Linked DNA regions of Azotobacter salinestris. The protein of the gene in region 1 interacts with the protein of each later gene in a pairwise test. Links are inferred from orthologs where the notes say so. Each region holds a gene or a part of one and is shown in the gene's direction. Other genes may lie near its edges.

Region 1 (3,224 bases):
CCGAGCCGCCTGTGCCGCAGCAGTCGAAGAAGCGCCTGCCTCTGCAAGGCGAACTTTACTGACGAGCACTGGCCGGGCCGGTCAAACCCGGGCGGCTGCAGCGGACGAATGCCCGGCACCACGACGCCGGTGCCGGGTCCAAACCGGCACAGCCTGCAGCCACCAAGGAGACGGCCATGACCGCGCCCGATGCTCCCGATACACATCTCAACCCTGGCGATGCGGCCACGCCGGGCACGCCCGGTACCGGTGAGAATCTTTGCCGGGCCTGCCGGGGCACCGGTCAGCAGGACGGCAAACCCTGTCCGGAATGCGGCGGAACCGGCAGGGTGATCGAGGGCATAGGGGGCGGCTGAGAGCCGAATCGGCATAACCGGAAGCGCGGCCCGAACGGATGCCTTTCTCCGGCAATCGCGATTCCGGCCTCGGATGGCACGGCGTCGTTTTCAAGAGCCTGTCATTGGCCACTGTCTACGCCGGATGACCCGTCCGCCAAGACTGAGTCCGGGACTACGGGCCTGTGGTTTCGACATCGGCGGAGCTTCACTTCATGGTCCTTGTCCACGGCTACCGAGGCCCTGGCAGCGGCAGGCCGACCGGACAAGGAATGGAGCGACGAGCGGGCTCCAGCCGACGTACCGCTGCGTCTCGGCCCCACCGACCCTTCGCCCGACTGACCTCTTGCTTTACACTGACGGCAATCCATTCCTCATCCATCGACGAGATAACCGTGCTCAAGGCACTCAAGAAACTTCTAGGCATGGGCGAACAGGCGCAACCGTCTGTCGTCGTCGACACGCCTGCCCCCGCCCCCCGCTCCACCACGCCCGCCACCCCAGCCAAGCCGCCCCGGCAGAAAGCCAAGCCCCCCCGCGCAGAAACCAGGCCCGCCGGCAAGAAGCCCTTTTCCGAGAAGCCCGCCAGCGAGCGCAAGAGCGCCGGCAAGCCGCGGGCCGAGCGGCCGCGCCGCGAGCCGCCGCCGAGCAAGCCGGCGGCGGAATGGCGCCTGGAGGATTTCGTGGTCGAACCCATACCGGGCAAGACCCGCTTCCACGACTTCGACCTCGACCCGCGGCTGATGCACGCCATCCACGACGTCGGCTTTCCCTACTGCACGCCGATCCAGGCCCAGGTGCTCGGCTACACCCTCAAGGGCCGGGACGCCATCGGCCGCGCCCAGACCGGCACCGGCAAGACCGCCGCCTTCCTGGTCTCGATCATCAGCCAGCTGCTGCAGACTCCGCCGCCCAAGGAGCGCTACATGGGCGAGCCGCGCGCGCTGATCATCGCGCCGACCCGCGAGCTGGTGGTGCAGATCGCCAAGGACGCCCTGGCGCTGACCCGCTACACCGGTCTCAACGTGATGAGCTTCGTCGGCGGCATGGACTTCGACAAGCAGCTCAAGCAGCTGGAGGAGAAGTTCTGCGACATCCTGGTGGCCACCCCCGGCCGCCTGCTGGACTTCAACCAGCGCGGCGAGGTGCACCTGGACATGGTCGAGGTGATGGTGCTGGACGAGGCCGACCGCATGCTCGACATGGGCTTCATCCCGCAGGTGCGACAGATCATCCGCCAGACCCCGTACAAGGGCGAGCGGCAGACCCTGCTGTTCTCGGCGACCTTCACCGAGGACGTGATGAATCTGGCCAAGCAGTGGACGGTCGATCCGGCCATCGTCGAGATCGAGCCGGAGCAGGTCGCCAGCGACACCGTCGAGCAGCACGTCTACGCGGTGGCCGGCAGCGACAAGTACAAGCTCTTGTACAACCTGGTGACCCGCAACAACTGGGAGCGGGTGATGGTGTTCGCCAACCGCAAGGACGAAGTGCGGCGCATCGAGGAGCGCCTGACCAGGGACGGCGTCAGCGCCGCGCAGATGTCCGGCGACGTGCCGCAGCACAAGCGCATCAAGGTCCTCGAGGGCTTTCGCGAGGGCAGGATCCGCGTGCTGGTGGCCACCGACGTGGCCGGCCGCGGCATCCACGTCGAGGCTGTCAGCCACGTGATCAACTACACCCTGCCGGAAGATCCGGACGACTACGTGCACCGCATCGGTCGCACCGGCCGGGCCGGCTCGAGCGGCACCTCGATCAGCTTCGCCGGCGAGGACGACGCCTTCGCCCTGCCGCCGATCGAGGCGCTGCTCGGCCGCAAGATCGACTGCGAGATCCCGCCCGCCGAGCTGCTCCAGGCGGTGCCGCGCCGCTCCTGACGCCTGGCCGAACCCGTAGGGTGGACAACGCCGCAGGCTTGTCCACCGTGGTGGATGGCTTCGGCCATCCACCCTACCAGTCTGGGCGACCCCGTAGGGCGGGTGTAACCCGCCGATTTCGGTGCAGGCCCTTGCCTCGTCTGGCGGGTTGCCTTCGCCCTACCAGCGCCGCGCCGCTTCCTGGTCGCTGTCGCGGCCCTCGACCCAGCGCGGCCCCTCGCCGGTGTCCTCCTTCTTCCAAAACGGCGCGCGGGTCTTCAGGTAGTCCATGACGAACGCGCAGGCGTCGAAGGCCGCCTGGCGGTGGGCGCTGGCGGTGCCGACGAAGACGATCGGCTCGCCCGGCTCCAGGCGGCCGATCCGATGGAGAATCTCCAGGCGGAGCAGCGGCCAGCGCTGCGCGGCTTCGTCGGCGATCTTGCCCAGGGCCTTCTCGGTCATCCCCGGATAATGCTCGAGGAACATCCCGCCGACCTCGCGGCCCTCGTTGAAGTCGCGCACGTAGCCGACGAAGCCGACCACCGCACCGACGCCGACGTTGGCCGCGTGCAGTGCGTTGAGCTCGGCCCCCGGATCGAAGGCGCCGGCCTGTACCCGAATGCCCATCTCAGCCTCCGGTGACGGTGGGGAAGAAGGCGACCTCGTCGCCGTCGGTCAGGGGCTCGTCCAGGCCGCAGAGCTCCTGGTTGCGGGCGCACATCAGGTTGCGCTCGCCGAGCACCGCCCAGTCGCCGCCGCGCGCCAGCAGGTGGCGGCGCAGGTCGTCCAGGCGGGCGAAGCCCTCCTCCCAGGCGAGCTGCTCGGCATCGATGCCGAGCGCCTCGCGATAGCGGGCAAAGTAGTGCACATGAATCATGGGAATACCGCTCTCCGTCGAAATCAGGCGTCGGCCCGGTAGTGGCCACTTTTGCCGCCCCGCTTCTCCAGCAGGCGGATCTGCTCGATGAGCATGCCGCGATCCACCGCCTTGCACATGTCGTAGAGGGTCAGCGCGGCGACGCTGGCCGCGGTC
Region 2 (4,328 bases), 2.5 Mb from region 1 along the record:
GTAAGGCCGTCCGACGGGACTTCCCCGAACATCGCGAAGTCTCGGAAACAAATGCCTTAGCTACATGATGGCGCACCTCCATCCACGGGAGGCCGCACATATATTTATTGCCAACTCGCTGCAGATTCTGCGGACGGCACCCGATTTTCAAAGGACACGTGCAGGGTGGAGATGCACAACCATCGGATTGCGTAGCTGCAAGCTTTCATCCAGACGCACATGGCGTCCGCTGCCGATGCTTGATTCCTCCTCCTGATTGATTGCTTTCTGCCACAACAGTAAGCAGGAGACGTAGTCGCGACTCTGGCCACCAGCCAAATGTTGCTTGACACGGGAATGGACGACAACCCTTCCTGAACGCCCCTGTCACCGACCGCGAGAGTCGTGTGTGCCGAACGCCGTTTCCGGCAGCCCGGAAACCGAACGGTACTACATGAAAAGAATGCTGATTAACGCAACTCAACCCGAGGAGTTGCGTGTTGCCCTGGTCGATGGCCAACGTCTCTACGACTTGGACATCGAATCGGGTGCCCGCGAGCAGAAAAAGGCCAACATCTACAAAGGCCGCATTACTCGGGTCGAGCCGAGCCTCGAAGCGGCTTTCGTCGACTTCGGCGCCGAGCGCCACGGTTTTCTTCCCCTCAAGGAAATTTCCCGCGAGTACTTCAAGAAGGCTCCCGAAGGCCGCATCAACATCAAGGATGTGCTTTCCGAAGGCCAGGAAGTCATCATTCAGGTCGAGAAGGAAGAACGCGGCAACAAGGGCGCGGCCCTGACCACCTTCATCAGCCTCGCCGGTCGCTACTTGGTGCTGATGCCGAACAATCCGCGAGCCGGCGGCATTTCCCGGCGCATCGAGGGCGAAGAGCGCAACGAACTGCGCGAGGCCCTGAACGGTCTCGACGTTCCAACCGACATGGGCCTGATCGTCCGCACCGCTGGCCTCGGTCGCTCCAGTGAAGAGCTGCAATGGGATCTCGACTACCTGGTGCAGCTGTGGACCGCGATCAAGGAAGCCTCGCTGGACCGTGCGCCCCCCTTCCTGATCTACCAGGAATCCAACGTCATCATCCGGGCGATCCGCGACTATCTGCGCCAGGACATCGGCGAAGTGCTGATCGACAGCGTCGAGGCCCAGGAGGAGGCCTTGAGCTTCATCCGCCAGGTGATGCCGCAGTACCAGAGCAAGATCAAGCTCTACGAGGACAGCGTACCGCTGTTCAACCGCTTCCAGATCGAGAGCCAGATCGAAACCGCCTTCCAGCGCGAAGTGAAGCTGCCGTCCGGCGGCTCCATCGTCATCGACCCGACCGAAGCCCTGGTATCCATCGACATCAACTCGGCGCGCGCCACCAAGGGCGGCGACATCGAGGAAACCGCCCTGCAGACCAACCTGGAGGCGGCCGAGGAGATCGCCCGCCAGCTGCGTCTGCGCGACATCGGCGGCCTGATCGTCATCGACTTCATCGACATGACGCCGGCGAAAAACCAGCGCGCCGTCGAGGACAAGATGCGCGAGGCCCTGGAGGCCGACCGCGCACGCGTGCAGATCGGACGCATCTCGCGCTTCGGCCTGCTGGAAATGTCCCGCCAGCGCCTGCGCCCCTCCCTTGGCGAGACCAGCGGCATCGTCTGCCCGCGCTGTAACGGCCAAGGCATCATCCGCGACGTCGAGTCGCTGTCCCTGGCGATCCTGCGCCTGATCGAGGAGGAAGCCCTGAAGGATCGCACCGCCGAGGTGCGCGCCCAGGTACCGATCCCGGTCGCCGCCTTCCTGCTCAACGAGAAGCGCAACTCCATCACCAAGATCGAGTTGCGTACCCGCGTGCGCATCGTCATCCTGCCGAGCGATCACCTGGAGACGCCGCACTTCGAAGTGCAGCGCCTCCGTGACGACAGTCCGGAAGTACAGAGCGCCCAGTCGAGCTACGAAATGGCTCCCGCGGAAGTGGAAGAGGTCCAGCTGGTCAGCGCCACCCGTACCTTGGTACGCCAGGAAGCCGCGGTCAAGACTGCGCCGCCGCGCAATGCCCTGGTGCCGGTTCCGGCCGAACCGCCAGCGGCACCGGCAACGCCCCCCCACCCCGCCCTGGAACTCAACCTGTTCAAGGGACTGGTGAAATCGCTGGTCAGCCTGTTCGCCGGCAAGGAAACGGCCAAGCCCGTCGCCGCCGAGCGGCTGGTCGAGGAGCGTCTGTCGCGCAGCAGCGAGGAGCGACGCAGCAGCCGCCAGCAGAACCGTCGCCGCGAGGGCCGTCACGGCCGCGATGAAGAGCGCAGGCCGCGCGAGGAGCGTCAGCTTCGCGAGGTGCGCGAAGAGCGGATACCGCGTCCGCCTCGTGAGGAGCGACCCGCACGCGAAGAGCGCCAGCCCATCGAAATCGTGGAAGCCCGGGAACCGCGGGAAACCCGCCGCGAGCGCCCGCCCCGCGAAGAGCGTGTGCCGCGCGAAGAACGCCAATCCATGGAAAGCATGGAAGTTCGCGAAGCGCGGGAGCCGCGGGAGCCGAGGGAAGGCCGCCGCGAGCGTCCGCCTCGCGAAGAGCGCCGCCGCGAACTGCGCGAGCCGCTCGATGCTCAGGAAAGCCCGCGGGAAGAGCGTTCAGCCCGTCCGCCACGTGAGGAGCATCCCCAACAGCGGGAAGAGCGCCAGCCCCCTGAGGAGCGCCTGCATGAGGAGCGTCTGGTCGTGAGCGAGCCGAAGGCCCCCGAGGAGGAAGCCCTCGCCCACGAGGAAACTCACGAGGAAGAGCTCGAGACCAGCAGCGAGGAACGCCCGCGTCGGCGCTCCCGTGGTCAGCGCCGCCGCAGCAATCGCCGCGAGCGCCAGCGCGACAGCCAGGGCAACGAAATCGAGAGCAGCGAGGAAGGCGAAGCCGCTGCTGTCGCGGCCGTTGCCACGGCCACTGCCGTGACCGCCGCGCAGACTCAGGCTGAAGAGGCTGCGGCAGAAGCACCCGCCGGCACTGCCCCGCTCGCCGCACAGCCGGTGGCCGAGGAAATCCAACCCGCTGTCGAGGCTGTCGCGGCCACCCCTGTCGCCGAGACCGGTACTGTCGAAGCGACGGAGCCTGCCCCCCGTCCCGAGCAGGCGCAACCTGCCAGGACCGAGGAGCCGGCAGTCAGCAGAAACGAGGCGCCGCAAGCCTCCCCGCAGCCAGCCGAGGAGCCGGCAACGGTTGCCGCGCCCCCAGCCGAAGTGCCGCGCAGCACGGCCCGCGCGATCAACGATCCACGCGAGGTTCGGCGCCGCAAGCGCGAAGCTGCCGAGGCGGAGGCCAGGCAGGCTGCCGAAGCCGCGAAGGCTGTGGAAACCGCAAGGCTTGCAGAAGCCAGCGCCATCGTGACCGCAATGCCGGTGGCCGAGGCACAGCCGGAGGCCGAGTCCGCCCCGGTCATCGCCGCGCCGGAAGCGCCGCAGAAAAGGGATGAGATCCTGCTCGAGCAGCCTCAGGCCGCCAGCGAGCCCTCTCTGATGGCTGCAGAAGCGGTCGAGGTGCCGAGCGAGCAGATCACTCCCGAGCCGGAGGTCTCCAGCGCAGTTCCGGAACCGGTCGAAGCCCCGTTTGAGCTGATTCAGCCGGAGACCGCGACCTTCGTCGCGGTGGAGGAGCCGAGCGAAACGCAGCCTGAGGCAGCGACTCCAGCGGAGGAGGAACGGCCTGCAGATCGGAAAGAGCAGCAGACCCTCGACCTCCAGCCGGTCACCGAGCAGTCGGAAGAAGCCGCCGACGAGCCGAAGAGCGCACCTGCAGAGGAAAGTGAGGAGGCCACCGAGCCACAGCGCGAGGAAGCTGAGAGCAAGGATGAGGTTGCCGAAACCAAGCTGACCGACAAGCAGGATCAGACTGCAGGCTGAAGCTGAAAAGCCGGGACCGGCCCGCGCCGGTCCCTGACGACAAAAGGGGATGCAGTGCATCCCCTTTTGCGTTTTTGCAATGCTGTTCCGGTCAGGGCTCAGATCACGCTGGGCTCGATTTCCAGAGACACGCCGAAGCGCCCTTCGATATCTTCACGAATGCGCTGGGCCAAGCCCAGCATCTGCCTGCCACTCGCCTGTCCGTAGTTGACCAGCACCAGCGCCTGCAAGCGATGTACGCCGGCATCATCGTCGCGATACCCTTTCCAGCCAGCCCGCTCAAGCAGCCAGCCCGCAGCCAGCTTCACATTGCCGTCCGTCTGGGGATAGGCAATCAGGTCGGGATACCGAATGTGCAGGCGTTCGGCCTGCTCGGCGGAAACCAGTGGATTCTTGAAGAAACTGCCGGCATTGCCCAGAACGGCGGGATCGGGGAGCTTCTCCCGGCGGATGGCACTGACTGCCCGGC

What was found.
Region 2: the proteins of rhlB (region 1) and rne interact in binary tests that used the Escherichia coli proteins (3 or more experiments, as listed by UniProt). The link is inferred for Azotobacter salinestris from one-to-one orthologs.

The regions. Positions count from the first base shown.
Region 1 is NZ_CP045302.1:3,836,180-3,839,403, reverse strand. The notes cover bases 55-2,971. They hold rhlB (ATP-dependent RNA helicase RhlB), read left to right. Parts: upstream 55-730; coding sequence 731-2,212; downstream 2,213-2,971. Other genes in these bases: GCU53_RS17970 (MoaD/ThiS family protein), read right to left, coding at 2,820-2,971; moaE (molybdopterin synthase catalytic subunit MoaE), read right to left, coding at 2,372-2,818; GCU53_RS17985 (hypothetical protein), read left to right, coding at 177-356. In the rest of the region: more of GCU53_RS17970, read right to left, coding at 2,972-3,068; cyclic pyranopterin monophosphate synthase MoaC, read right to left, coding at 3,092-3,224.
Region 2 is NZ_CP045302.1:1,352,410-1,356,737, forward strand. What follows is about bases 39-4,059. They hold rne (ribonuclease E), read left to right. Parts: upstream 39-433; coding sequence 434-3,859; downstream 3,860-4,059. Other genes in these bases: murB (UDP-N-acetylmuramate dehydrogenase), read right to left, coding at 3,958-4,059. Outside these bases: more of murB, read right to left, coding at 4,060-4,328. UniProt on the Escherichia coli protein: Endoribonuclease that plays a central role in RNA processing and decay. Required for the maturation of 5S and 16S rRNAs and the majority of tRNAs. Also involved in the degradation of most mRNAs.